2 regions of the Streptomyces sp. NPDC005435 genome follow, and region 2 is predicted to be linked to the other one. Evidence: riboswitches for the same ligand, from Rfam matches in the RefSeq annotation. Region 2 holds a riboswitch; the other holds the start of a gene.
What was found. Region 2 has a riboswitch for fluoride ahead of AB0898_RS15885 (DUF2180 family protein). Riboswitches for the same ligand answer to the same signal wherever they lie in the genome.
Positions count from the first base shown of each region.

Region 1: it holds a riboswitch for fluoride, as region 2 does, so the genes downstream of both, AB0898_RS14255 (NUDIX hydrolase) here and AB0898_RS15885 (DUF2180 family protein) in region 2, are expected to answer to the same signal.

Region 1 covers NZ_JBEXEQ010000009.1:264,390-278,857, reverse strand. Annotated here, with positions in the region: gene AB0898_RS14280 (cytochrome d ubiquinol oxidase subunit II) at 1-945, opposite strand, end outside; gene AB0898_RS14275 (cytochrome ubiquinol oxidase subunit I) at 946-2,370, opposite strand; gene AB0898_RS14270 (alpha/beta fold hydrolase) at 2,486-3,196, opposite strand; gene AB0898_RS14265 (DNA starvation/stationary phase protection protein) at 3,477-4,049, shown strand; gene AB0898_RS14260 (cryptochrome/photolyase family protein) at 4,075-5,577, opposite strand; gene AB0898_RS14255 (NUDIX hydrolase) at 5,621-6,148, opposite strand; fluoride riboswitch at 6,178-6,245, opposite strand; gene AB0898_RS14250 (SpoIIE family protein phosphatase) at 6,291-8,435, opposite strand; gene AB0898_RS14245 (suppressor of fused domain protein) at 8,647-9,267, shown strand; gene AB0898_RS14240 (MFS transporter) at 9,306-10,580, opposite strand; gene AB0898_RS14235 (hypothetical protein) at 10,899-11,291, shown strand; gene AB0898_RS14230 (metallophosphoesterase) at 11,300-12,106, opposite strand; gene AB0898_RS14225 (ABATE domain-containing protein) at 12,229-12,765, shown strand; gene AB0898_RS14220 (phospholipase) at 12,838-13,320, opposite strand; gene AB0898_RS14215 (DUF2201 family putative metallopeptidase) at 13,497-14,468, opposite strand, start outside.
Region 2 covers NZ_JBEXEQ010000011.1:83,620-98,087, forward strand. Annotated here, with positions in the region: gene AB0898_RS15880 (GAF domain-containing SpoIIE family protein phosphatase) at 1-1,162, shown strand, start outside; fluoride riboswitch at 1,282-1,360, shown strand; gene AB0898_RS15885 (DUF2180 family protein) at 1,488-1,694, shown strand; gene AB0898_RS15890 (hypothetical protein) at 1,851-1,994, opposite strand; gene AB0898_RS15895 (helix-turn-helix domain-containing protein) at 2,360-3,028, opposite strand; gene AB0898_RS15900 (SDR family NAD(P)-dependent oxidoreductase) at 3,244-4,008, shown strand; gene AB0898_RS15905 (LLM class F420-dependent oxidoreductase) at 4,173-5,096, shown strand; gene AB0898_RS15910 (DUF1684 domain-containing protein) at 5,147-5,971, shown strand; gene AB0898_RS15915 (hypothetical protein) at 6,334-6,789, shown strand; gene AB0898_RS15920 (cation acetate symporter) at 7,695-9,323, opposite strand; gene AB0898_RS31870 (DUF485 domain-containing protein) at 9,320-9,598, opposite strand; gene AB0898_RS15930 (toll/interleukin-1 receptor domain-containing protein) at 10,067-12,949, shown strand; gene AB0898_RS15935 (hypothetical protein) at 13,074-13,559, shown strand; gene AB0898_RS15940 (tetratricopeptide repeat protein) at 13,556-14,468, shown strand, end outside.

The DNA of each region.
Region 1 (14,468 bases), on a different contig from region 2:
CGACGGAACGATCAGCACCGCCGCCACACACGCCACGCCCACGACGACCGCGAGTGTGGCGTCGGGGGCGGCCGCTTCGGTGAGGGTGAGGTGGGTGCCGAGGAGGTACGGGTACTGGGCGACGCCCCAGCCCGCGACGACCAGGGCGACCGCCCCGGCGGCGATGGCCCGTACACCGAAGGTCCTGCGGGCGCGGAGCATGACGAGTCCGGATATGCCGCCGAGCGCGGCCAGGACGACCAACGGCAGGGCGCGGCCGGTGAGATGGGAGAACAGGCGGGGGGCGTCGGCCTGGAGGACGAAGATGCCCGCGATGCTCACGGCGCCGGTGACCGCTCCGGCGGCCAGGGCGCGGTCGCGGAAGTAGCGGTAGAGGGCGTGCTCGTCACGGTGCAGGGCCTCGACCGTGAGGTAGGTGGCGGCGAGATAGCCGCAGGCCAGGACCGCGAGGACGCCGCCGAGGATGCTGGAGGGGTTGACCCAGCTGGAGACGGCGTCGCCGTTGCCGGCCGTCGGTACGCGGCCGGAGGCCAGGCCGCCCGCGATGGTGCCGAAGCAGTACGGCGTGAGGACGGAGGACAGCGCGAACGCGACGCCGTACACGCGTCGTTCGGGCGTGCTGATGGTCGCCTTGCGGAAGGCGAACCCGGCGCCGCGCAGGACGATGCCGAGCAGGGCGAGGACCAGCGGGATGTACAGCGTGGTGGTGAGGGCGGCGAAGGCGGTGGGGAAGCCGCTCCACAGGACGACCAGGCAGTAGATGAGCCAGGTGTGGTTGGCCTCCCAGACGGGGGCGAGGGAGGAGTCGATGAGGTGGCGGGGCGCGTCGCCGCGCCGGGCGCCGCCCGCGAGCAGGTCCCAGAGGCCCGCGCCGAAGTCGGCTCCGCCGAGTACCGCGTAGGCGATGACGCCGATGAAGAGGAACACCGCGACCACGTCGGCCATTTACGACACCTTCCCCTCGGTGCGCTCGCGCGAGGCGTCCGGTCCGTAGGGCACGTCAACGGTCCCGTCGCCCTGCTTCTGCCACCGTCTCTTCATGGACAGCAGGACCCAGATGGCCGCGGCGCCGACCGCGGCGTAGAGGGCGACCACGACGCCGAAGGTGATCCACAGGTTGCCCTGGGTGGCCACCGCGTCCCGGGTGCGCAGCAGGCCGACGACGATCCAGGGCTGGCGGCCGACCTCGGTGACGACCCAGCCGCTCTCCATGCTGAGGATGGACAGCACCCCGCAGACGGAGGCCCCGCGCAGGAACCAGCGGTCGGTCTCCAGGGTGTGGCGGCGCTTCCACCACACCCACACGAACCAGGCGGCGACGGCCAGCATGACCATGGAGGTGCCCACCATGATGTCGAACGCCCAGTGCACGATGTTGACCTGCTCGGTGGTGGGCCGTACGGCCACGGGGACGGCGTCGAGCCCCTTGATGGTGGTGGACGGCTTGAACCCGGCGAGGATGGAGGCGACGCTCGGCACCGAGATGCCGTAGCGCACCTCGCCGTCGATGAGGAAGCCGCCCAGGGTCTCGGGGACGTGGCTGCCGGTGGTGGGGAGCAGTTCGATGGCGGCGAACTTGGCGGGCTCGTCGTCGAAGACCTCGCGGGCGATGGTGTCGCCGACGAAGATCTGCACGGGCAGCGCGGCGGCCGCGGTGACGAAGCTGATCAGGAAGCCGAGCCGCTGGTAGTGGCCGCGCCGTCCCCGGAGCATGCCGACCGTGTAGACGCCGGCCACGACGAATCCGGCGACGATGTAGGCGGCGAGCAGCATGTGCCAGAACTGCCACCAGAAGGCGCCGTTGAAGAAGACCTCGGCCGGGCGTACGTCGATCACCTTGCCGTCGCGCATCGTGATGCCGCCGGGCTGGTTCATCCAGCTGTTGGCCGCGATGACGGCGGCCGCTCCGCCGACGCTGGCCAGCGCCACGGGCACACCCGCCCAGAAGTGGGCCCAGGGGCGCATCCGGTCCCAGCCGTAGATGTAGATGGCGACGAAGATGGCCTCCAGGAAGAAGAAGAGGCCCTCGATGGCGAACGGGAAGCCGAAGGCGGCGCCGTAGGTCTTCATCAGGCCGGGCCAGAGGATGCCCAGTTCGAAGGAGAGGACGGTGCCGGTGATGGCGCCGACCGCGAAGAGCACGGCGGCGACCTTCGACCAGCGCCGGGCGAGGAGCAGGGCCGCCTCGTCGCCCTTGCGCAGCCCCCGGTAGTTGGCGATCAGCATGAGGGAGGTCAGCGCCACGCCGAAGGGCACCAGGATGATGTGGAAGCCCAGGGTGAACGCCATCTGCTCCCGCGCGGGCAGCAGCTGATCGGGGTCCGCGGCGGCCAGGATCGCGGTGAGGCCGGCCGGGTCGACCGTGAACATGGACGGTTCCTCCTCGTCCTCGGGAGGGACTGCGGCCACCGGGGTCTACGGCCGCCTTCCATGGATCTGTTTCATGTCGTACGCCGGGTTCGGATGCGTCCCGGTATGTCTGGGTCTAGAGATGTACGGCCGGGGCGTCGGACGTGGTGGTCCGGGCGACCAGGCCCCCGGGGACGGGCCGGGTGCGCAGCAGGTCCGAGACGGCCTCGGCGGCGAGGGTGTGCCAGGTGGGCAGGCGGCGCAGCATGGCGTGGTCGGTGCCGTCGAGGACGGCCATCCCGGCGCGGGCCCCCTCGGCGCGCGCCCGCTGGACGAAGCGGGTGGAGTCCGCCGCGGAGGTGACGTGGTCGGCGTCGCCGTGGAGGACGAGCAGCCGGGCGCCGTCGAGGTGGGCGACGGGTTCGCCGGGCGGCAGCCAGGGGGCGAGGGCGAGCACGCCGCATACGGCGGGGTGGCCGGCCACGCGTACGGCGGCCCGGCCGCCCATCGAGTGGCCGACGAGGACGACGGGGACGGGGCCGTAGCGGGCCGCCAGTTCGGCGAGGGCGCGGCGGACGTCGTCGGCGGCGGCGCCGTCGTTCCAGCCCCGGTGGCGGTAGCGGACCTCGCCGAGCAGGACGTGGTCCGGGGGCAGGCCGGTGCCGACCGCGCGCAGGAGGGAGCGCATCCGCAGCGCGGCGAGGTGCCAGGGGCGGGAGAGGGTGTGGTCCTCGGCGCGGCCGCCGTGGGCGGTGAGGACGGCGGCCCGTACGGTCTCGGGTGCGTGCCGTACCAGCAGGGCGCTTTCCGTCCGCCGGTCGTCCGTCGCCGTCCTGTCCGTGGTCATCCGCCGTGCTCCCCGCTGTGGTGGTCGTCGCCTGTCGTGACGGCCGGCCGTCGTGATCGTCGGCCACCGTGATCGTCTCCCGCCGTGATCGTCGGCCGCCGTGGGGAATCCGTAGCCGGGCGCCGTCCGGCTTGGCCGGGACCGGAAACCGGCCGACAACGCCGACGACAGTGAACCGGGAACCGGCCGGCCGGAAACCCGGCAGGTCTGACCGCGCCGGACCGGGGCACCCGTGATCGGGCAAGGAACGCAACGCCCGCGAGAGACCCGAGGTGGAACCATGACGAAGGAGATCAAGGACCTGACCCCGAAGTACACCGTCCCCGGTATCGAGCGCGAGGCGGCGGGGCGGCTGATCGGGGTGCTGCGGCTGCGGCTGCACGCGCTCAACGATCTGCATCTGACGCTCAAGCACGTGCACTGGAACGTCGTCGGGCCGCACTTCATCGCCGTGCACGAGATGATCGACCCGCAGGTGGACCGGGTGCGCGAGATGGCCGACGACGTGGCGGAGCGCATCGCGGCGCTGGGCGGGGTCGCACAGGGTACGCCGGGCAGGCTGGTGGCGGAGCGCACCTGGGACGACTACTCGATCGGCCGGGGCGACGCCATCGCCCATCTGGGTGCTCTCGACCTCGTCTACACCGGGGTGATCGAAGGCGTACGGGCCGCGGTCAAGGAGGCGGGCGACATCGACCCCGCCACCGAGGATCTGCTGATCGAGCAGCTGCGGGACCTGGAGCAGTTCCAGTGGTTCGTGCGGGCGCACCTGGAGAGCGCGGGCGGCACGCTCGCGACCGGTGGCGCGCGCACCGAGGAGCAGGCCGCGGCCAAGGGCGCCGAGCTGAGCTGAGGACGTGCGGGATCGGGGCGCGGCGTCACGGGGGTCCGGCGCCGCGCCCCCGCTCTGTGCGCAGTACCTCGTCCAGGTCGCCGAGCCGGTCCAGGCCCTGGACGGCGCGCGCGGTGCGCGGGTTGCCGGCGAGGACGGCGCGGTGGCGGTGGACGAAGGACCAGTAGCCGGTGGTGAAGGGGCAGGCCCGCGCGCCGGTGCGGTCGCCCGGGCGGTACGCGCAGCCGTCGCACAGGTCGCTCATCCGGTGGATGTAGGCGCCCCCGGAGGTGTACGGCTTGGTGGTCATGCGGCCGCCGTCGGCGTACTGGGACATGCCGACGACGTTGGGCAGCATCACCCAGTCGTAGCCGTCGACGAAGCTGCGGTGGAACCAGTCGGTCACCGCGGCCGGGTCCCAGCCCCGCTGGAGGGCGTGGCTGCCGAGCAGCATCAGGCGCGGGATGTGGTGGGTCCAGCCGGTGTCGCGGACCTGGGCGAGGGCGGTGGCCAGGCAGCGGGCGGTGACGGCGTCGGCGTCGAGGCCGTCGAACCAGTCGGGCAGCGGGGCGTGGTGGCGCAGGGCGTTGCGGTGGCGGTAGTCCTCGCCGAAGTACCAGTAGAGGTGCCAGACGTACTCGCGCCAGCCGGCGATCTGCCGTACGAACCCCTCGGCGCTGTGCACGGGCGCGTGCCCGGAGCGCCAGGCGTCCTCGGCGGCGGCGACGGTCTCGGCGGGGTCGAGGAGGCCGAGGTTGAGGGAGGACGAGAGCAGGCTGTGGCTCATGACCGGGTCGGCGGCGAGCATGGCGTCCTCGTGCGGGCCGAATCCGGCGAGCCGGTGTGCGGTGAAGCGGCGCAGCGCGGCGACGGCCTCGCGGCGGGAGGCGGGGAAGCGGCGGGGGCCGTCGCGGCCCGTGAAGCGGATGCCGTCGCGCTGTTCCCAGCGGTCGAGGTCGGCGCGGACCTCGGCGTCGATGTCGTCCTCGCGGGGCCGGTACGGGGCGGGGGCGCCCAGGGTGCTCGCGCCCTTGGGCGGGGGTTCGCGGTTGGCGTGGTCGTGGTTCCAGCGGCCGCCTGCCGGGGTGTCGCCGTCCATGAGGAGGCCGAGTTCGCGGCGGACCCAGCGGTAGAAGTCCTCCTGGCGCAGCCGTCGTCCGTCGCGGCCGTCGGCCCAGGCGCGGAAGGCGTCGTGCGGGATGAGGAAGGCGGGGGTGGGCAGCACGCGGACCCGGTCCAGGGAGCGGACCAGGCGCAGGGCGGCGCGTGAGGTGGGGTGGTGGACGGTCACGGGGGTGTCGCCGACGGCTTCGCCGAGGCCCTCGCGGTAGGTCTCGGCGCGGACGTAGCGGACGCGGTCGCCCAGTTCGGCGGCGCGGTGGCGCATCGCGGAGAGGACCAGGTGGGCCTTGGCGCGGTGGAAGCGGCGGCGCCGGAAGACCGAGCGGGCCTCGATCATGACGAGGGGGGCGTCGCGGGCGGGGGCGTCGTCGCCGGTGAGGAAGTGGGGGCCGAGCTGGTCGCCGAAGAGCCAGTGCGGGTCGGTCATGGGAGCGCCTCGTTCCTCCGGCCGGCCGGTTCCGCGGGTGCCGTCAGTCCAGTTCGGGGGCGGGGCGCGGGGTACGGCGGAAGAAAGTGGTGGCGCGTCTGATGCGGGAGGCGGTGTCGTTGGGGCGCCAGAGGTTGCCGAGGTAGGGGGCGTAGCGGCGGGCGCCGTGGTGGTAGAAGCCGGGCAGGTGTCCGGCCAGGGGCGGCTTGAGGTCGAGGGCGCGCAGCCGGGCGAAGGGCACGAACTCGGGTGTCATGCCCGGCTCGCGGGCCACCGGGTTCTGGCCGTGGGCGGAGCCGTCGGCGGCGAAGACCAGGTCGACGGTGCGCTGTCTGCTGTCGGGGTCGACGGCCTCCAGCACGAAGGCGACGCGTGTCGGTTCCACCGCGAGGCCGGTCTCCTCGCGCAGCTCGCGGCGGGCGCACGCGGCCATGCTCTCGCCCATCCGGGGGGTGCCGCCGGGCAGCACCCAGTCGTCCAGGCCCTGGGCGGTGCGGTGGACGAGCAGCACGCACTGTCCCCGGAAGAGGATGGTGGAGCAGCGGAGCATCATGTCGTCGGGCATCGTCATGCCGACCTCCTCGCGTATGACGTGCGGGTGTGCCGGCAGAGGCCATCAGCGGGCGTACGCGCCCGCGGTTACGGCGAGCCTCATCGCCGCGAGTGCTGCGTCCATTGTCGAACCGGCCGGGGGCCCGGGCAAACGGTGAGCCCTACTCCGCTCCCCCGGGCGGGCCGAGGCGGGCCAGGAGGAGGGCCGTGTCGTCCCCGGCGGACTGGTCGAGGGTGTCGAGGAGCATGTCGCAGATGTCCTGGAGCGAGCCGGCGGGGGTGGTGGGGCCGGTGGGCGCGGTGGAGCCGGCGGACGCGGTGGAGCCGGCGGCTCCTTCCAGCGCGCGGCTCAGGGCCTCGATGCCGACGTCGATGGCGTCGTGCCGGGACTCCACGAGGCCGTCCGTGTAGAGGGCCAGCAGGGAGCCCTCGGGCAGTTTCGTCTCCAGCGTCCCGAACGGTACGCCGCCCACGCCCAGCGGGGCGGCGGTGGGCAGGGTGAGGAGCCGGGCGCCCTGTCCGGGCTGGACGAGCACGGGCGGCAGATGTCCGGCGCTGGACAGCACACAGGTGCCGCGCTTGGGGTCGCAGACGGCGTAGACGCAGGTGGCGAAGGACTCGCTCAGGCCGGCCGCCGTCTCGTCGAGGTGCCCGAGCAGTTCGGCGGGCGGGAGGTCGAGGCGGGCCAGGGCGCGGGTGGTGGTGCGCAGCTGACCCATGATCGCGGCGGCGCGTATGCCGCTGCCCATGACGTCGCCGACCACGAGTCCGACCCGGCCGTCGTTGAGCGGCAGTACGTCGTACCAGTCGCCGCCGACCTCGGTGCCGCTGCCCGCGGGCCGGTAGCCGACGGCGATCTCCAGGCCGTCGGGCTGGTCGGGGGGCTGCTGGGGCAGCAGGCTGTGCTGGAGGGTGAGCGCGGTCTCGCGCTCACGGCCGTAGAGCAGGGCGTTGTCCACGCTGACGGCGGCGCGGCCGACGAGTTCGCAGACCAGCTGGAGGTCGCGGCTGTCGAAGGGGCGGGTGTCGGCGGTGCGGTAGAGGGTGAGCACGCCGAGCACGGAGCCCCGGGCCAGCAGGGGCGCGGCCAGGAGGCTGCGGACCCCGGTGCCGCGCAGCGCCTCGGCGGCCTGCTCGTCCCGGGCGAGCTCGCGGAGCGCGGCGGCGTCCACGCGGGGGATCAGTACGGGCGCGGCCTCGCGGACGCTGCGGCACAGCAGCGGGGACGAGCCGGAGCCGGTGAGTCCGTCCGGCAGCTCGGCGGTGCCGTCGCTGCCGTCGGGGCGGGCGGCGGCGACCGCGAGGGTACGGAAGCCGCCGTGGCCTTCGCCGGAGTGCGGGGCCAGCGAACGCTGTCCGACCACGGAGTCCAGTACGTCGACGGTGGCCAGGTCGGCGAACCGGGGCACGACGGCCGCGGCCAGCTCCCGCACGGTCTGTTGCAGATCGAGCGTGCTGCCGATGCCGGAACTGGCCTCGGTGAGGGTGGCGAGGTGCCGGTGGGCCGCCGCGATCTCGGTGGCGGCCAGATGCCGTTCGGTGACGTCCACGACGGACACCGCCACGCCCAGCGGATGCCCGCGCCGGTCCTCGATGCGGTAGTACGACTCCGACCAGGCGTGGTCGTGGTCCGGGTCGAGCGGGGTACGGCCCACCGTGCGCTGGTCGAGGATCGGCTCGCCGGTGCGCAGCACCTGTCGCATCGCGGACTCGATCGCGGTGGTGTCCAGCTCGGGCAGCGTGTCCTCCAGGCGCCGCCCGCGCACCTCGTGCTCGGTGACCCCGTTGGCGGTGGTCAGGGCGCGGTTGATCCGCATCCAGCGCAGATCGGTGTCGAACACCGCGAGCCCGACCGGGGACTGGTCGATCAGCAGCTCGGAGAGGGCGAGGTCGCCCTCGACGCGTCGTACGGTGCCCTCGTCGGCGGCGAGCGCCAGGCCCAGCACCCGGCCGTCGGGGTCGTGCAGCCGGCCCTTGCGGTACTCCACCAGGCGGGTGGAACCGTCCTTGCAGCGGGCGGGGAAGACGCCCGCGAAACTCTCGCCTGCGTGGATCCGCCCGAACCGCTCGTGCGCGTGCTCCACGTCCTCCGGCGCGGCCAGCAGCTCGTCCACGGACGCGCCGAGCGCCTCGTCGGCCGCGTACCCGAAGAGCTGTTCCGCCTCGGGGCTCCACAGCACGATGCGGCCCTGGCCGTCGACCACCACGGCCGAGGCGTGCAGCAGGTCCAGCAGTCCCCCGGGCACCCCGGCGTCCCCGGTCCCGGCCGGCCCGGGCCCGCGACTCCAGAGGTCCTTGCCACCCATACCCGCCGCCTCCCGTCGCCCGGTCCGACGCGGGTTACGCCCGGACCGCGCCTTTTGCGTCAGCTGATACCACTATGCCGCGAGGGGCGCTGCCGCGCGGGGAGGGGAGGGGGGTGGGGGGCTTGTACGGGGTGCGGCCGGGGTGTGGTCGGGCTGTGGTCGGCGGGCGGGCGGCGTGGGAGAGGGCCGTACGCGGTGGGATGATCACACGGTGAGTGACGCGAGGGTGCCGGCCGCGGAGGCCGTTGAGTCGCATGTCCGGGCGTACTTCGCGGGGCACGCCGTGGAGGCCGTCGGCTTGGGTCCCGACTTCAATCCCGGGCTCGGCTCCGGGTTCGGTTCCGGGGCGGAACGGCGAGAGGTGGCACCCGGGGCGCGCGTACTCGTGGTGGGGCCCGGTCCGCGCGGCGACGGCTGGGCCTATGTGACCGCCGGGTGCTGGGCCGCGACGGACCCGACGGAGAAGGGCGGTCACGGGCTTGAGTTCGTGATGACCGCCCACGTCCGCGACCAGCGGTTCGTCGAGCTCATGGCGATGATCGCCGCCTACCACCGCGGACACCGGCTCGGCCTGGAGCACAGCATGCCGATCGGTGAGCCGTGGGTGCCGGGGTCGGCCTGCGATCACCTGCTGATCAGCCTGCCCTATCTCCACGGACCGGACCTCGAACACTGTCCCGTCCCCGGGGGCCACGCCCGCATCCTGTGGACCCTGCCCGTGACGACGGCCGAGATCGAGTTCCGCAGGCGTCACGGGCACGAGGCGCTGGAGCGGCTCTTCGACGAGGCGGAGATCATCCCCACCGATCCCTTCAGGGCGTCGGTCGTCTGAGTCTCCGGGCACGGCCCCGCATATCTCCGGGCACGGCCCTACAACGCGGGATCACCCTCCGCCTGCCGGCTCCCCGTTTCCGTCGCCCCGGACACCACCCCGGCCGCGCCCCGGCCGGAGGCCCACCGCACCGCCGGGCCCATCGCCAGGCCCGCCGTCAGGAACAGCGCTCCCAGCAGGAGCCAGCCGAGCGTGCCGCCGGAGAGGACGAGGGTGGTCAGGAGGAGCGGGCCGATGAGGCGGGCCACGGCGGTGCCGGCGCCGTAGAAGCCTTGGTACTGGCCCTGTTTGTCGGGCGGGGCGAGGGCGAAGCCGATCTCCCAGGAGCCGGAGCCGAGAAGCATCTCGCCGAGCACCTGGACGCAGGCGGCGGCGAGCAGGACGAGCCCGGCGGTCCAGGCGGTGGTGCCGGTGGCCGACAGCGCGAAGCAGCCACAGGCGGCGAGCAGGACCAGCCCGGCGTGCCGTATCGCGCGGGACGCGGAGGACAGGTCCGTGACGCGGCCCGCCATGCGGACCTGGAAGAGGACCACACCGACCGTGTTGACGACCAGCAGCGCCGACACCGTCCAGCTCGGGGCCTCGGTGCGCTCCACGATCCACAGCGGCAGCACCACGCTGAGCAGCGGCATGTAGAGCAGCATGACCATGTTGAGGAGGGACACCAGGGCGTACGGGCGGTCGCGGAGGACGGACAGGCTCGGCCCGTCCTGTCCCGTGGCCACCGGTATCCCGGTCGGCGGCCGCAGGCGGGCCAGCACTGCCGCGGCCAGCAGGAAGCTCGCCCCGTCCGCCGCCAGCGCCGTCAGATACGACGCCTCCGTGTCGAGCCGCAGCGCGATACCGCCCAGCGCCGCCCCGAGGGCGAGTCCGGCGTTGACGGTCGACTGGAGGTACGCCCGGGTCTCGGTCCGCCGGGCCGGTTCGACCAGCCCGGCGAGCAGGGCCTGCCGTGCCGCCCCCAGCCCGCACTGGCAGCAGGTGTACGCGCAGACGGCGGCCAGGAACGCCGGATACGAGCGGACGAAGAGGAACGACCCCACCGCAAGGCCCGTCGCCACGGACATGAGGATGGCGATGCCGCGCGGGCCCCGCCGGTCCGCGAGGTGGCCGAGCGGCACCCCGGCGACGGCACCGAGCGCCCAGCCGAGCGTGAGCGCGGCGCCGATCCGGGTCGGGCTGAGGCCGACGATCCGGCTGAAGTACAGCACCGAGCAGACGTAGTACGCGCCGTCGCCGACGGAGTTCGTCAGCTGGGCCAGCGCGAGCGTGCGCGCGGGACCGCCGGGCGGGACGATCCGGATGAAGCCCACGTGCGTTCCTCTCGGTCGGTGGGTCGCTGTCCGTGGTGCGCTGTCCGTGGTGCGTTGTCCGTGGTGCGCTGGTCGGGGTGCGCTCGTCGGAGTGCGCTCGTCGGAGTGCCGGCGGGGGCACTCGTCAACTGCCGGTGGTGACGGCCGCGTCCGGTGTCACCTCGGCCGGGACGGACGCTTTCACCCCGAACGTTCCATCAGCTCTCATGGGCCGACCGTATCCCCCGGGTCTGACATCGATGCTCGAGATGGCTTCCGGTGGTCGGGGTTCAGGGTCCGGCCGCCGTCCTGACCTGTGACGTCATGGATGATGAGGCGATGTTCGTCCGCACGGAGCGCCTGCCGCCGATCTCGCCGCACACGAGGGTCCGGGTTCACACCCCGATCGGCTCTGCCGTGGTGCTCTGGCGCGGTGATCCGCGAGAGGCGGACGGCCGGCACCTCGTCGAATGGACCGTCGATGACGACATTCGGTGGGGCCGGAACGCCCGGCCGGCCGCTGCCGCCGAGCCCGGACTCCGGCAGGAAGGCGGCCGGGTGAGCCTCAGCGGCCGCCTCCGCCTGCTCGACGACGGTGCCGCCTGCCTCCAGCTGGGTCACTGGTCCGTGCTGCTGGATCTGACGTCTCCCGTCCCCGGCGGGCTGGACGGTTCCTGGGTGCGGATCGACGTGGGATCGGAGAGCGTGGCCCTGTATCCGTACCAGACCTGACCGCGCCGTCAGCCGCAGGTGCGGAAGTGCGAGGTCAGCCGTGCTCCGGCGGCCCGGGGCGCCAAGTCGGCCGAATCCTCCGCGAGTTCGGCCGGGAACTCGATGACGTGCACCGCGAACCCCGGCGGAGCCGTCCGGTCGATCACCTCGCCCCACTCCTCCACCCCGGTCTCCCAGTCGAGCCGGAGGGTGGAGGTCACGCCGGGGCCGAGGGCGAGGGGGCGGCCCGCGAACGTGGTCACGGTGGCGGAGTGGGTGTGGCCGCCGAACACCGCGGTGACCTGCGGGTGTTCGGCGATCAGCGCGGCGAGGTCGTCGGGGTTGTCGAGCATGATGGAGTCGACCAGGTCGCGTCCGAGCGCGACGGGCGGCTGGTGCAGGGCGAGGACGACCGGCGTGCCCGGGGGCAGGGCGTCGCGGATCGTCGCGCGCACCCAGTCCGCCGTCTCGCCGGCCAGGTGACCCTCGTCGCGGCCGGGGACGATCACGTCGAGCATGAGGACGGCGAGCGGCCCGACCTGATGGAACCGGTTGACCGGCGCGTCGGAGGCGGGCTCGCCGAGGAGGACCTTGCGGTAGGGGCCGCGCACGTCGTGGTTGCCGGGCAGGCACAGTACGGGCACCGGGAAGTCCGCCAACAGCCTTGCCGCGCACTCGTATTCGGCCTCGGTGCCGTGGTCCGCGATGTCCCCGGTGACCAGCAGCGCGTCGAACGGCCCCGGCATGGACCGCAGTCGGCCGAGCACCCGCACGACCCGCTCCTCGGCGCGGGCGCCGCCGTCGAAGTGGAGGTCGCTGATGTGGGCGAGGGTCACACGTGAACTCCCGCCTCCCGTAAGCGACTCGCCCGGGACCTCCGTCGCACCCTGTGCCATACCCGCCGCCACCCCTCGTCTCGTTCTAACGATAAACTTGACCATAACCGTTAGGAGTGCTCATGGAAACCGGCATCGCGGAACTCTCACCGTTCGACCTGACGGGCACCGTCCACCACGACGGCCACGGCGGCGTGGCCGACGAACTCGCCACCATTTCGGGGTTTCTGACGTGGGCGCCACCCGGCACGGCCGAAGACCTCCGGGACGACGTGATCGACGTACGGCGGGCGGTCCGCGCCCTGTTCGCTTACGCCACCGGCCGCGAGGACTCCCGCACCGATCCGGGCCTCTCCCGGGAAGAGGCGCTCGCCCTGCTGAACCACTACGCGGGCCGGGAACGCGTGACGGTACGCCTGGACTGGCCGGACCCCGGCACACCCCCGCTCCTGCGCCTCACGGGGACCGCCGATCTGCCCGCCCGACTGGCCCGCTCGGCGGCCGAGTTCCTCTCCGGACCACTGCGCGAGCGACTGCGCGCCTGCCCCGCGCCCCGCTGCGTCCGCTACTTCGTCCAGGACCACGGCAGACAGACGTACTGCAAGACCTCCTGCGCCAACAGAGCACGCGCGGCGCGGCATTACGCGAGGAACCGTTAGGCGCGCCGGACGCGGAAACGGCAGGACCGGTACGGGGAACCGGCCCTGCCGTCGACTACGCGGCCGCTACGGCTACTTGGCGGCCGTCGCCTTGGATGCCTTGAAGCCGAAGATGCTGACCGCCTGGTAATAGGTCCAGGCGGTGGAGTTGCAAGCGGTCTTGGTGGCGCCGGAGTAGTTGTTGCAGACGCGCTTGAGGTCCTCGTAGAAGGCCGAGTCGAGGCGGGACTTGTTGGCGTCGAAGGCGCCGGCGGCCTTGTAGTTGCGGTAGCCGAAGTCGTGGCGGGCGCAGGAGGTCTGGAACGGGAAACCGAAGGGGTTGTCGGGCGAGGAGCTGCAGTAGTCGGTGGACCAGTCGAACCCGTAGGCCGCCCACTGGCCCTGGTTCGACCGGGCGGCGTACCAGGCGTTGTAACTGGCCGCGCTGGTCTGCGTCCAGGAGCTGAGCACCTGCATCTTGTCGGCGGGGGCGGCCGAGGCGGTGGTGGCCGGGACGAGGACCGCGGGGAGCGCGAGAGCGGCGACGACGAGGGGAGCGGCAAGACGACGACGCATGGAGACCTCCGGTGTGTGGGGCCCGTGAGTGCTCGCGGGGTTCGCGAGGCGGGCTCAGCTTGGCCCAGGAGCGCCCCCGTGAACAGTCCATGTCAAAAAATAAATGGCGCGAATTCAGCCGCGCGGCATCTCCGGGATCCACAAAGTTCGCCAAATCTACGCGAGTTGACGAGCCCTCAGTCCGCCGTCGGGACCCGTACCGTCTCGACCCACGACGGCGGCTGCGGCGCGGACCGGCCCGTCAGCGCCGCGATGAGACGGCAGGAGACGGGTTCCGACGGCCACGGCGTCAAGCCGTCGGTCAGTACGACGACGATGTTCGGCCGCTCCGGAGCGGCGAGCGCCCTGCCGATGCCGACGCGCAGGTCCGTCCCGCCGCCACCGGCGAGTTCGACCTCGTCGGCGCTGGTCACCCGGGAGACGGCGTGCACGTCGGCGTCGCAGGCGAGGACGGTCACCCGGTTGCCGCCGATGCCCACTTCCCGCAGGACGCCCGACACTTCGGCGAGCGCGGCGGCGAGGTCGTCCTCGCCCATGGAGCCGGAGGTGTCGACGACGATCGCGACGCGCGGCAGCGGTCTGCGCAGACTGGGGAGCACGACACGGCCGCCGAGGGCCGGGGTGCGGCGGGACGGGCGGCGGTAGGTGTAGTCGACCGCGCCGCCCGCCCAGGCCGCGGCCTCGCGCACCGCCCCGCTCAGCGCCTTGCGCCAGTCGACGGTGGGTTCCAGCAGCTGTTCCGCCCAGCGCCGCCAGCCCGCCGGGACCTTGCCCCGGGTGCGCTGGTGCGCGCGGACGGCTTGCGCGGTCTGGCGGCGCAGGGCCTCCGCCTCCACCGGTCCGAGCCGGGCCGGACCGCCCCGCTCCCCCAGTTCCCAGGGCGAGGGGACGCCGTGCGCGCCGGAGCCGCAGTCCGGGTGGTGGCGCGGGGTCGCCGGGATTCCGGGCAGATAGCCCTCGAAGAGGCCGCCCGGCGGCAGGCCGAACAGGGCGGGCTCCACGCGGCCCGCGGGCAGGCGGAGTCCGTCGGCGAGCAGGTCGTCGTTGATCTCGCAGTCCTGCGCGATGTTGACCCGCAGCGGGTCGCCCTGATCGGCCGCGGGAAGCCGTGCGGCCCGGCCGTGGTGGTCGCGCAGCAGGTGCGCGAC
Region 2 (14,468 bases):
GGTGGTGCCCAATCTGGCCGACGCCTGCGTCATCGACGTGATCGAGGGCGACGGCCTGCGGCGGCTGACCGTCACGGACCGTGACCCGGAGCGGGCGGTACGGGTGCTGCCGGGCGCCTCCCTGCCGGCGCCGGGCGAGTCGGCGGCCGAACTGGCCAAGGTGCTGCGCGGCGCGGGCCCCGTGGTGGTCGACCGCTTCGGCGGCCCGGAGCCGGACGACCCGCTGCGTGCCGCGCAGTGGCGGCTGTACCGCAGCCTGGGCGCGGAAACCGCGCTGATCGTGCCCCTGCGCGCCCGCCGGCAGGCGCTCGGCGCGCTGACCTTCGTCCGGCGCGCCCCGGCGACCCGCTTCGACGAGCAGGAACAGGCGCTCGCGGCCGACCTCGGCCACCGGGCGGGCCTCGCGCTGGACAACGCCCGGCTCTACGCGCTCCAGCAGCACACCGCCGAGCAGTTGCAGCTCTCCCTGCTGCCGGACCTGTCCGGCGTCGGCGACGTCGAGCTGGCCGCGCGCTATGTGGCCGCGCGGGAGCGGGCGGAGGTGGGCGGCGACTGGTACGACGCGTTCCGGCTGCCCGACGGCTCGCTGATCCTCGCCGTCGGCGACGTCGTCGGCCACGATCTGACCGCCGCCGTCCGCATGGGCCAGCTGCGCAACATGCTGCGGGCGCTGGCCTACGACAGCGGGGACGACCCGGCCGGCACGATGGGCCGGCTGGACCGGGTGATGCAGGGTCTGACCGCCGTCGAGCTGGTCACGGCGGTCATCGCCCGCGTGGAGACGCCCCCGGACGCGCCCTGGCTGCTGCACTGGACCAACGCCGGGCATCTGCCGCCCCTGCTGGTCTGCCCCGACGGCCGCAGCGACCTCCTGGAGGAGGGGCACGCCCCCATCCTCGGCGTGGATCCCGGCCTCGACCGCGACACCGCGACCGTCACGCTGCCGCCCGGCTGCACGTTCCTCCTGTACACGGACGGGCTCGTGGAACGTCCCGGCGAGGACATCGGGCGCGGGCTGACCCGGCTGCGCCAGTGCGCGACCGCGTTCGCGGGCGAGCCGCTGGAGGTCTTCCTGGACGAGCTGCTGGCCCGGATGGGCGACGACCGCCAGGACGACATCGCCGTCCTGGCCATGCGGGTTCCCTCCGCTCCGTCCGGCTGATCCCTACGGGCCGCCCCGCACGGTCGCTCGCCGGTCCCTCTTGATCCGCGCTGCCGACTGGTCCGTCCCGCCGACTTGTCCGCCCTGCCGACTTGACCGCCGCCGCGCGGGGCGGTTCACTCGACATCGGCGATGGAGCCCGCCTGGACCCCCTCCGGTCCGAACCGCCCACCCCGGGCTGATGGTTCCTGACTCCGTCAGGAAACCCATGCCCTCGGGAGGTACGCAGGGTGAACACATCGTCGGCCCCCATCACGCGACGCGCACTCGCGCCGCTGTCCGACTCCGCCCGCCCGTCCGTCCGTTGCCGGAACGGAGCGCGGCGATGAACTGCTTCGACTGCCAGGACCTGGACGTCACCACCGCCGCGGTCGCGGTCTGCCGCTCGTGCGGTGCGGGCATCTGCGGCCGGCACGCGCACCCGTACGCCCAAGTCCTCCACCGGGCGGCCGGCATGGGCACCGCGACCAGGCGCCGGGCGGCACGGCGCCTGCTGTGCGAGACCTGCGCGGCGGCCGAACGCAGCGACTGACCCCCGCCCCGAGACGGCCGCGGCAGCCTCTCCCGCCTGCCCGGCCTCCCCACCCTTCCGGCGCGCGTCCCTCCGAGCCGTACACCCGCACGGCCCGGGCGCCCGGAAGGCGACGTCCGGGGTGTGCGGCCCGGCTGGGCCGCACACCCCGGCTCGTCAACGCCCTTGCCGCTGGGGGTAGTCGCCGCAGCCCTCCCCCGCGACCAGCACCGAGGTGACGCACGCCGGCAGACCGTCGGCGCCCCGCCCGGTCTCCCGCGAGGTCTGCCGGGTGAAGCCGAGCGAGGCTTTGGGGATCACCGGGTACTTGGGCTGCGCCGCATCGACCGTCCACCGCTCGCCCCGGCCTGCTGGTAGAGCTCGTCGGCGGGGGTGGTGAAGACTTCGCGACCCCAAAGCTGCACGCGCGTACCGGACTTGCATCCCTTCCCGGCCCACCGCACCTCGATCGCGGGCACCCGTTCGCCGCCCTCGGCCAGGGCCTGCACACGGACGAGGTCCAAACTCCATTACGCCTTGGCCGAGTTGCGGGCCGGCCGTCGCAGCACCCGTGGCTCACCCCACCCGGGAACCGGGGCGGGCGCCTCGCCAAGGATCGTCCCGAGCAGAAGCGGTGCGACTCCGTGCGGCGGGTCGGGTACGAGGTCCATCGACAACTCCCGCTCTCAGTCGCCGCGTTCCGCACGCCGGGCGTCGTTCGCGAGGCTGCGGGCGATGGCGGCGGCGTCGGAGGCCACGTCCTCCACGGTCGCGTGACGTCGCGCGAGGAAGTCGCTGCGCAGCAGTGTGGCGTAGCCGTGGGCTGCCGCGATCTGACGCTCCAACAACTGGAGGGCACTCTTGGCGTCCTCACCGGTGACGGCCAGGGCCGCGGGCAACAGGGCGTCCATGACGGCGCGTCCGGCCTCCATCAGCTCCTGACTCCCGGCGTCCCGGAGTTCCTCGGCGTAGATGAGGTCGAAGCCCGAGCCGTGCTCGGCCGCGAAGCGGGTGTAGACGGCCGCGGCGGCGGCCATGGCCTCGACGGGGTCACCGGATCGGCCGGGGGCGTCACCGAGGCCGCCGGGGTCACCGGGGTCACCGGGGTCACCCAACGCCGCCTGCGCGGCCCGCAGTTCGCCGGTCAGCCGGTGCGCGGCGGTGATCGCGCACGCGATCAGCAGATCCTTGCGGCTCGCGAAGTGGCGGTAGGGGGCCGCGCTGCTCACCCCGGCCCGGCGGGCGACCTCGGCGACCGAGAGGGCGCCGACGCCCTGTTCCGCGATGACGTCGAGGGCGGTCGTGACCAGCGTGGCCTTGAGATCGCCATGGTGATACGTGCTGCGCCGAGGCATTCGCCGACCCTCCCTCGCTGAATGTAAGGGACATCTTACATCAAGCCACTCCAAGCCGGTCCGGCACACAGGGGCGCGAGTGCGGGTGCAGGTGCGGGCGCGCCCATGATCCCACCCCCTCCATGTTTGACTCGATGAAAGAGGGCTCTTACATTGATGTGATAGGCCATTTACATGGGCCACTGAACTGCCCTCATTCCCAGAAGGAGCGAAATATGTCCGCGAAGCTGGAGACAACGGTCGCGGTCGTCACCGGCGCCAGCAGCGGCATCGGCCGCGCCACCGCCGTACGGCTCGCCGAGGAAGGCGCCGCCGTGGCGCTGGTCGCGCGCCGCCGTGAGCGGGTGGAGGAACTCGCCCGGACCATCGAGGCGAAGGGCGGCCGGGCCCTCGCGGTGGAGGCCGACCTCACCGGCGCCGACGCCGCGAACGGGGTCGTCGAACAGGTCGTCGGCCACTTCGGACGGCTCGACATCCTGGTCAACGCGGCCGGTGTCATGCTCAACGGCGACACCCTGCGCGCCCGGACCGACGAGTGGGACCAGATGGTGGACATCAACCTCAAGGGGCTGCTGTACCTCACCAAGGCCGCGCTCCCCCACTTGCTGGAGGCCGCGCAGACCGCCGATCGCCGGGTCGCCGACGTGGTCAACATCAGCTCCGTCGCGGGCCGCCAGGCCCACCCCACCGTGGCCGTCTACAACGCCACCAAGTTCGGCGTCACCGCCGTCACCGAGGCCTGGCGCCAGGAGTTCACCAGCCGCGGCGTCCGCTTCTGCGTGATCGGCCCCGGCGCCGTCGACACCGAGCTCTTCGGCCATCAGCAGCCGCAGGTCCAGGAAAGTGACGAGCGGTTCTTCGCCGGCATCGAGAAACTGCACCCCGAGGACATCGCGGACGCGGTCGCCTACGTCACCACCAGCCCGCGCCGACGCGCCATCAACGAGATCGTCGTCCGCCCGACGGACCAGACGGTCTGAGCGCCCTTCCCCATGTGGCCGGCGCACATGTGCGAGCCGCACACACGACCGCCCCGTACAGACGGCTGCACGCGGCCGCACATGGCTGATCCGTACACACGACTGACAAGAAGCTGTCACAAAAGAACCGGAATGCGGTCCCCGCGAGGACCGTTTTCACTGGCATGACTGTGGGAGTAGCGCTCAACGCGGCCGACGCGCCGAATCAGGTCGACGCCACCGTGCGGCTGGCCCAGGAGGCCGCGGCCGCCGGTCTGCGGTCGGCGTGGTTCGGCCAGACCTTCGGCGCGGACTCGCCCCAGCTCGCGGCGATCGTCGGGCGCGAGGTGCCCGGGCTGCAGGTGGGCACCTCCGCGATCCCCGTCTTCGGCCGCCATCCGCTGCCCGTCGCCGGCCAGGCCCTGACCGCCCAGGCGGCGACGCACGGCCGCTACCACCTCGGCCTGGCCCTGGGTACCAAGCTGCTGACCGAGACCGGCTTCGGTCTGCCCTTCGAACGCCCCATCGCCAGGCTGCGTGAATTCCTCACCGTGCTGCGGCAGTTGACCCAGACCGGAACGGCCGACTTCCACGGTGAACTGCTGACCGCCACCACCCCGGTCCCCGCGCGCGTGTCCGGCGCCGAGGACGGCGTACCCATCCTGGTCGCCGCGATGGGGCCACAGGCGCTGCGGGTCAGCGGCGAACTGGCGGACGGCATCCTGCCGTACCTCGCCGGACCCCGCGCCCTCGCGGACCACATCGTCCCCGCCCTGACCGCCGCGGCCGAGGCCGCAGGGCGTCCCGCGCCCCGGGTCGTGGCCCTCGTGCCCGGCGTGGTCACGGACGACGTGGACGCGGTGCGGCGGAAGGCCACCGAGTACCTCGCCTTCTACGAGCGGATCCCGTCCTACGCGCGGGTCATCGAGCTCTCCGGCGGTCGCCGCGCCTCCGACCTGGCCGTGATCGGCGACGAGAAGACGGTCGCGGCGCAGGTACGGCGCTACCGCGACGCCGGTGCGACCGAGGTCGTGTTCTCCGGCACGGAGATGGCGGGCGACGAGGACCGGCGCCGTACCTGGGCCCTCCTCGGCGAACTGGCCTCCTGACGTCCGCCAGTCCAACTCCCTTTGAAAACTCGCGTATTGAAGGAGTTCACATGACCACCGAGGCGACCACGACGGACCTGCGGGCCTTCACCGAGGACTGGCTGGAGTGGTACCGCGCCCACGAGGCCCGGCTCGCCGGCCCGCACGGCTTCCTGGCGATCACCGGCCTGCACTGGCTGGACGACCGCCCGCAGCGCTTCCCGGACGCGCCGGGCACGTGGCACACCGGCGCCGAGGGTGTCGTGGTGCGGCTGGACGAGGGCGAGGAACTGCTGGTGGACGGCGTGCCGGTCCGGGGCGAACACCGCTTCGGCGTCCTCCCCGAACGCGGCGGTGTCGACGCCGTCTGGGGCGACGCCGTCATCGAGATCGCCAAGCGCGGCGGCCACGACATCGTCCGCCCCCGCCACCCGGACGCCCCGCTGCGTACGGCCTTCACCGGCACCCCCGCCTACGCCCCCGACCCCCGCTGGGCCGTCACCGGCCGCTACGTCCCCTTCGACACACCCCGCCCCACCACCGTGGGCGCGGCGGTCGAGGGCCTTGAGCACGTGTACGACGCGCCGGGCCGGGTCGAGTTCGAACTCGACGGCCACGCCCTCGCCTTGACCGCGTTCCCGGGTGCGGGCGAGGGCGGTCTGACGGTCCTGTTCACCGACGCCACCTCCGGCGTCACCACCTACGCCGCCAACCGCGCCCTTGCCATCGCCCCGCCCGCCCCCGACGGCACCGTCCTCCTGGACTTCAACCGCGCCGCCAACCTGCCGTGCGCGTACACCGACCTCGCCACCTGCCCGCTGCCTCCGGCGGAGAACCGGCTGCCGGTGCCGATCGAGGCGGGCCAGAAGCTTCCCCGGGAACGCGGGGGCGCGTGAACCCGGCCGCACTCCACGTAGCGGGCATCTTCAGCTGGTCGGCGCGGCGATCAGAGCGGGCTGCCGTAACCGCCCACCGTGTCGGGGAGGTCGGCGTCGTGAGTGTCGGCTACCAGCTCGGCGAGGGTGAAGTGGGCTTCCACTCCGTGAGGCACGCGAACCGGGAGGCCATGGCCTAGCCTCCCATCGGGCCTGGCCCATGACACCGGGCCCGCCGGCCTCGGCGCGGGGAGATCATCGGACAGGGCGGCGCCCGCAGGAGACACGGCGCAGACCGCTGAGCCACGGTCGGCCGGGCGGGGTCTCGAAGCTCCGGCGGGGGCCGAGGGGCCCGGCCGGTTCCGAGGCGGCACAATGCGGCCGTGGACCTGAGACCGGAACTGTCACCCCCGCCCGTCAGCCGGCAGCGGCTGGCGGAGCTCTGCGACGACATCGAGCGGATCGCCGGCCTGCTGCTTCGCGGAGACGAGAGCGCGGAGGACGAGATCAGGGGCTTCAACGCGAAGACGGGCCACGCCTACGTGGCCCTGGACTTCACCGCGTACGAAGGCAGCCGGAGTCTGCGCGAGTTCGCGTCCGAGGCCGGGCGTCCGGCCCGCCCTCGGATCGCGGACATCGTCACGGACGAACTCGTCGAGGTGGTCCGCAGAATCCTCGCCGGCAGCCCGGAGACCGGCTACTACCTGCGCCTCCTCCAGGCCAACGTCCCGCATCCCCGGGTCGGCGACCTGATCTTCCATCCCCCGGCCGGCCTGCGCGGCGCCTCGCCCGAGCAGCTCGTCGACGAGGCGCTCGGGTACCGGCCGATAGCGCTGTGAACGAGAGGGCTGCTCGGGTACGTCGAGGGCGGCTGCGAGCGCGGGGCCCCGGGGCGACCGTGGTGCCGCCGAGGGCTACGAACTGCGCGGGGGGATGTTCTTCATCGCCGCGATGCCCACGCCTTCGTCCTGCTCACCGGCCTGGACACCGCCCAATGGCCGCCCCCGCCGGGCGTCGCCGTCGGCGGCTTGAGCTACACGCCCTACACACTCACGCAGGGCCGAACGCCTCACCTGATCACGATCACGGCCCTGCTCGCCCTGGCCGTCCTCGCTCCGGCGCTGTCCTGGCAACGCCGACGGGCTGCGCGGGCGCGGTGCGAGCGGAGCGCGTGGACGCATGGGCAGCCACGCCACGGACTCTCCGCCGCTCACGGCGCTCTCCGCGTAGGCGGCCCTCGCCTGCCCGCTGATCCTCATCAGGTGCCCGGACACCGCATGCCGCGACAGGCTGCCGGGCAACTGCGTGACCCGGCGGTTCCCGGGCGAGTACCCGGAGGTCGTACTCGTAGCCGACCACATGCCCGGCCACGACGATCCACGGCTTCAACGGCGTCACGAACAGCCGTAGTTGACGCCGGTCCAGCGTGGCCAGGATGCGGGTGCCGATGGTGACGTCCGAACGGTCGCCGTGGCCGGAGGCAGGGGACGCGACCCGCTGACCGCATGCCGCTTGCGCCGCACGAACGACCCCTGGATCTCGTCCTCCGTCACCGACACGTCCGCCGGCACGGTGGGCACGGAAGCGGGCACGGCCACAAGCACGGCCACAGGCCAGGGGCCGTCCCGTCGCCACGCCCTGCCCCCCGTCCCCCCACGGGCAACACCACTCCACCGCACCCCCGAGCGAGACAAAACAGACTCTCACACGCCACTGACACCCACCCGAACCCGCAGGCCGGAGTTCACGGCGTCCGGTCGGACGGTGGCGGTGGCGGTGGCGGTCCCGCCAGCAGGCGGCGTTCGGCGGACTCGTAGCGGCCGCGTTCCCGGTCGGCGGCCTTGCGGCCGGAGAGCAGGGTGGTGAGCCAGCCGGCGAGGAAGCCCGCGGGGACGGAGGCGAGGGCGGGGGTGTTGTACGGGAACCAGTCGAAGTCGGCTTCCGGGAAGGCGGAGAGGGGGGAGCCGGAGACGAGGGTGGTGCCCGGGGTCAGGACGAGGACGGTGAGGGTGCCGACGACGAGCGTGGCGAGCAGACCCGCGCGGGTGTAGCGGCGCCAGAAGAGGGTGTAGAGCAGCGCGGGCGCGATGGCCGAGGCGCCGAGGGTGAAGGAGAGGGTCGCCAGGGGCTGGAGGCTGCGGTGCTGGGCGAGAGCAGCGGCCAGGATGACGGGGATGCCCACCAGCAGGGCGCACGAGCGGGCGAGGGTGAGTTCGCGCGCCGGGGGCAGCGGGGTGGGGCGGGAGGCCGTCAGGTCGTGGGCGAGGGCGTTGGCGCAGGCGAGCGTCATGCTCGCCACGGAGGCGAGGAGGGTGAGGAAGACGGCGGTGGTGACGGTGGCGAAGAGCAGGCTCTCGGAGCGGGAGAGGCCGGTGCCGAACGCGGCGCGGGCGCCGAGCAGATAGGCGGTGGTGCCGTGCGGATCGGCTCCGGCGATACGCGCGCGGCCGAGAAGGGCGGTGGCCCCGGTGCAGATCAGTACGAGCATCAGGATGAACAGGGTGACCGAGGAGACCGCCCAGGACATGGCCCGGCGGACCTGGCGCGGTGTTCCGGCGGTGTACATGCGCATGGTGACGTGCGGCAGGCAGGCGGCGCCCAGCACGATGGCGCACTGGGTGCTCGCCATGTCGAGGGCGGGGTGCGGACTGCTGGAGTACTGGAGCCCCCAGCGCAGATAGGCGGGCCCGGCTCCGCTCTGGCGTTCGGCGGTGCGGAACAGCGTCTCGGTGCTCCAGCCGAAGGTGTGCAGGATCAGTCCGCTGACGACGAGACCGGAGGCGAGGAGCATCACCGTCTTGAAGATCTGGACGAGCGCGGTGCCGCGCATCCCGCCGAGCGCCGCGTAGCTGATCATGAGTATCCCGGCGCCCACCACGCAGCCGTTCTTCATGGCGGGTTCGGTGAACCCCATGACGTAGGCGAGGAGTTCACCCACACCGGCGAGCTGAACGATCATCATCGGGACGAGTGCGACGAGGGTGACGGCGCAGGCCGCGACGCGGACGCTGCGCGCGGGATGGCGGTGGCCGAGAACATCGCCCATGGTGTAGCGGCCGGTGTTGTGCAGCGGCTCGGCGAGCAGGAACATCAGCAGGAGCAGGGACAGTACGGCGCTGAGGGCGAGGACCACCCCGTCGTAGCCGCACAGCGCGATGATGCCGCCGATGGTGAGCACGGTGGCGGCGGAGATGTAGTCCCCGGCGATGGCGAGGCCGTTGCGCAGGGGCGAGAGGGACTTGTAGCCGGTGTAGAACTCGGCGAGGTCGTCCGCGTCCGGGCCGGTGAGGACGCAGAGCAGCAGGGTCAGCGCGACGACGGAGCAGAAGGCGGCCAGGGACCAGGACTGCGCGGGACCGCTGAACTCCGTCACCGGGCCCCTTTCCGGTGCGTGGGCGCCGGGTACGCCTGGCGGGCGCGGCGGATCAGCGGGTCGACGACGGAGCGCGCGGAGACTTCGTAGAGCAGGACGGCCAGCCAGGTGACGGGGATCTGCGCGAGGGCCAGTACCAGCCCGGTGGGCAGGCCGCCGGGCCCCGGACGGGTCATCAGCCCCGGCGCCTTGACCGTCAGTAAGAGGAACCCGGCGAAGTAGCCGAGCGCGGTAAGGGACGGCACGCGCCGCTGCCAGCGGTAGGCGCGGCGCAACAGGCGCAGGGTGCGGACCGGACCGGACCGCCACCCCGCGGGCTCCGGCCCGGACGCCCCCTGCTCCGTCGACCAACCGGGCGTACTGCGGGGCGTTCCGTCGGCTTCTGAGTCGTCGGACTGCGGTCGGCCGGGGGAAAACCCGGAGCTGTCGTAGGACATGTCGGAATCTCCTGGCGGGGACTGGGCCCGGAAAGAGACGGACCGCGTGCACGGGCGGCGGCTCGGGGTTCGCTTACGTGGTGTTCGTCGCGGATCGGAGGTGCCGTACGGGTGGGTCGATCACCCACTGTGCGGGGCGATTTCATGGTGCGCGCGAATATGTCGGCCGACAGGGACAGTTACCCCTGACCTCATGTCGACATGTCCACTGCCGACGATCGTTCTCGGCCAGAGTGCGGGGGCGTCGCGTACCGTGAAGTGCTGGGCGTGCTGGGTTCCGGGGGCGGGCGGAGCGAGGAGACCTGGGTGGACGAGTACGACGTCTTTCTCTCGTTCGGCGGTCACGACCGGCTCATGGCCGAGCGGACCGCGAAGGAACTGCACGCCAGAGGCCTGCGCGTCTTTCTCGACGAAGGCATCCGCACCGGCCAGGGCGTGACGGCGGCCATCGAGAGGGCGCTGGCGGCGTCCCGCCTGCTGCTCGTGTACTTCTCGGCGGGCTACCCGATCCGGTACGCCTGCCAGTTCGAGCTGACAGCCGCGTTGCTGGCCGGTCAGCGGGAGGGGAATCCCGCCGGGCGCATCGTCGTGATCAACCCGGAGCCGGACGAGGATCACCTGTTCCCGGTGGAGCTGGCCGACGCCTCCTTCGCCCGCGCGCCGAAGTACGGGGACAAGGCCGCGTACGCCGCGCTGGAGGCCGCGATCCGGGAGCGGCTGCGGTCCGTGCGGGGCACCATCGGCGAGCCCCGGTTCACCGAGCGGCCTCGCTGGATCGCGAACCGCGTCGCGGGCGAGTACGGCTTCGTCGGCCGTTACCGCGAACAGTGGCAGCTGCACTCCCGGCTCCGTGAGGCCGGCTATCCGCTGGTCCGGCAGGTGACGTCCGGTCCCGTGGTGGCGCTGCTCGGCGTCGCCGGTGCGGGCAAGTCCGCCCTCGCCGCCGCCTACTCCTGGCAGTTCGGGGCGGCGTACCCCGGCGGGGTGCACTGGCTGGACCTGTCGGGCACCACACGGTCGGACATGACGGACCGTTACCACGCCGAGGTGCGCCGGATCGCGCGCACGCTCCAGGCCGGTCCGGACACCGGCCGAGCCGACGCCGCGGAGCTGACCGCCGCCGTAGCGAACCGTCTCCACACGGCGCGGGAGGCGGCCCTGTGGGTGGTCGACGACCTGCCGCCCGGCCTGGAGTGGCGGGAGGTCGAGCCGCTCCTGCTGCCGGCGGAACCGTGGCTGCACACGGTGCTGATCAGCCGCCACGGCCCCTACGCCGAGACGATGCCGACCGTGGAGCTCGGGCCGATGAGCGCCGAGGACGCGCGGGCGCTGCTGCTCAGGTACCGTCCGGTGGACACCGAGGACGAGGCGCGGGCCCTGGACGTCCTCGTCGACCGGCTGGGCGGCCACGCCATGGGCCTGCGGCTGACCGGACGCCGGCTGCGCGACAGGCAGGGGCTGCTCTCCGTCGCCGGCCAGGTCCGCCACCTCGCCGACGAACCGGGCGCCCTCGACGCCGCGACGGTCCTGGTCCGCGAGAGCTTCCGGACGCTCACCGAGCGGCAGCGGCTCGTTCTCCAGCTCACGGAGGTGTGCGCGGGCGCGTCCCTGCCCGCCCGGTTCATCGCCGACGTGGTCACCGAGGTGCGGCCCGCCGGGGACGATCCGGGCGACGCGCTCACCGGTCTGCGCGACCTCATGCTGGCGGCCCGGACCGAGGACCGCTGGGAGTTCCACTCCATCGTCCGGGAAGCGGCGCGGCGCTTTCTGCCTCCCGTCGTTCCCCCGTCCCTGCTCGCCCGGACCGCCGCCGGACTGCTGCTGCGGCAGGCCGAGTCGCCCGGCGGCGTACCGGAGGAGCTGATGCCGCACGCCGCCGCCCTCGCCCGCCGCTCCGACGTGCCCGCCGGCACCGCTCACACGCTGCACCGCGTGCTGAGCGTCTTCCACGAGGACCGCGGCGAGCCGGTCGCGGCCGCCCGGCACTGGGATCTGGCCCTGGCGTCGGCTATGGGGACGGCACCGGAGCTGCTCCGGGCCGCGCAGGCCCATCTGGACGCGGGCGGGTACGAAAGGGCCGGACACTACGCCGGCCTCGCGCGCCGGGCCGCACCGGCCGGTTCGCCGGCCGGGACCGCCGCCGTGACCGTGCTGGCCCAGGCCCTCGACTCGCTCGGCCGGATCAAGGCGGCGGACCCCTGCTGGGACACCGTACGAGCGGCGCTCCCGCCGCTGTCGGACGTCCGGCCGGCCGGGACGGGGACGGCCGGTGACGGGCAGGCCGTCGATGAGGCCACGACGGAACTGTGGCTGGGCTACCTGAAGAGCCGCCGGCTCCGCGGCGACATGCGCACCGCTCTGACGTACGCCGAAGCCCTCGTCGCCCTCCTCTCCCGTGAGCCGGCCGAGACCGCCGGACACCGCCTCCAGGCCGCGCGGATCGAGCTGGCCGTCGTCCAGCTGTCCACGAACGCCCAGCGCGAGGCCCGGCAGACCGCGGAGACCGTCCGGAACTGGTACCGCGAACAGGGCCTTCCCGAGCACATGCACTCCGTGGCGGCCCAGTCCGTGCTGGCGCAGGCCTGGCTGACCCTGCATCTGCTGGAGCTCGGCCCCGATCCGGCGAACTGGCGGGAGGCCGCCGAGTCATTGGCCCGGCTCCGGGAGCAACTGCGCTCCCGGCACGGACCGTTGAACGGCGCCACGCTCGCCGCCGACGTGGAGTACGGCTACGCCCTGCTGTGTCTGGGGCGTCCACACAAGGCCCGCACGCACCTGGTGGAGACGATCTCCCGGCTCGACCGCCGGTACGGCCCCCGGCACCCGCTGACGCTCCGCGCCCGGCTGATGCTGGGCCGCTCGCACGCCCAGCTGCGCGAGTACCGGCAGGCGGCGGAACTGCACGAGCACGCCTACGACGGCCTGTCGGCCACCCTCGGCCCCCGGCACCCCGACACGCTGCACGCGCAGTACGGGCTCGGGGTGGCGCTGGTGCTCACCGGTAACCGGAGCCGGGGCCGGCGCATGCTGAGAGAGGTGCGCCGCACCGCGCCGTCCTCCGTGGGACGCAAGAGCGACCTGTACGCGCAGAGCGTCGCCGCGACGGCCCTGTTCGTCCTCCCGTCCGGGCTCTGGCGCCAGGTCGACCGCATGACCAACGACCGGCCCGGCCCCGACGACGAGCCGTAGACTGCTCGGGTGAGGGAAGCCTCCGGGTGAAGTAAGTGGTGGTGGACGGCCGTTACGGCGCCGACGCCTCTGCTCACCGCGCACGGGAGGCGCGTTCCCGAGGATGTCGACAACAGGGGGGCACATGGATCCGGTGTCTGTGGCACTGCTGGTCTCGCTGGCCGGCGGGGCCGGAGGGGAACTCGGCAAGCAGGCCTGGGCAGGGCTCTCGGCGCTGGTGCGGCGGCCCTTCCGCCGAGGCGGCGCGGACGGGGACGGTGACGCGGGCGCCCCCGATCCCGCGCTCCCGACCGGCGAGGCGGAACTGGCCCGGCTGGACCGCAACCCCGACGATCAGAACGCCGCGCACGCCCTGAGCACGGCGCTGGCGGTACGGTCCGCCCTGGACACGGAGTTCCGGGCCGCGCTCACCACCTGGCAGGAGCAGGCCAACCAGGTGCGCGTGGAAGGCGATTCGATCCACAACTCCATCAGCGGGGGCGTCCAGCACGCACCGGTGCTGCAGGGCCGGGACTTCTCGGGCCTCACCGTCAACCACACCCCGACGCCGCCGCCTCCGGCGCAGGACGGCGGCCGTTCCGGGGACGGCCGGCCGTCGGGGTGGGCGTGACCGGAGAATCCGTCGCCCGCGTCGGCAACGCCATCAGCGGCGGCACCTTCATGGGTACGGTCGTCCAGGCGGCCAACGTCACCATGACCCTGTCACCGGCCCCCGTGCGGCCGTTGGGCGTCCCGCACGCGCCGTCCTCCGTGTTCGTCGGCCGGGACGAGGAGACGCGCACACTCCTGGACGTCCTCGCCCCGGACGACGGAAGCGTCCCGCGCCGGCGAGTTGCCCTGGTGACCGGTCCGGCGGGTGTCGGAAAGAGCGAACTGCTGCTGCAGAACGCCCACTTCGCCCACCGGCGCGGCTGGTTCCCCGGCGGTGTCCTCGCCATCGACCTGCAGGGGTACGCGGCCGACCTGCCCCCGCTGACGCCAGGCGAAGCGCTGGGCCGGCTGCTGTACCGGCTGGGGCTGCCGCTCGACGCCGTCCCCGAGCACGCCGAGGACCGCGCCGCCGCCTTCCGGGAGTACCTCAGGGACCGCTCGGTGCTCGTCCTCCTCGACAACGCCCACGACAGCGCACAGGTCCGCCCGCTGCTGCCCCCCGAGGGCTGCGCGGCCCTGGTGTCCAGCCGCCACCGGCTGCCCGCGCTGGACGACGTGCACCGTCTCGGCCTGGCCGCCCTGCCACCGGAGCGCTCCTGCGAGCTGATCCTCGCCGCGGCGGCCCTGCGCGAGGAGGGCGCCGGGGAGCACGTACGCCGGATCGCCGCCCAGTGCGGCGGACTGCCCCTCGCGCTGCGGGTCGCGGCCGCCCGGGTACGCGGGGAGACAGCCGAAGAACTGGCCGACTTCGCGGGCCGGCTGGACGACGAAAGGAACGGACTGATGGAGCTGGACGACGGAGAGCGTGCCGTCACCGCGTCCTTCCACGCCTCGTACGACCGCCTCGACGACGGCCCGCGTCTGCTGT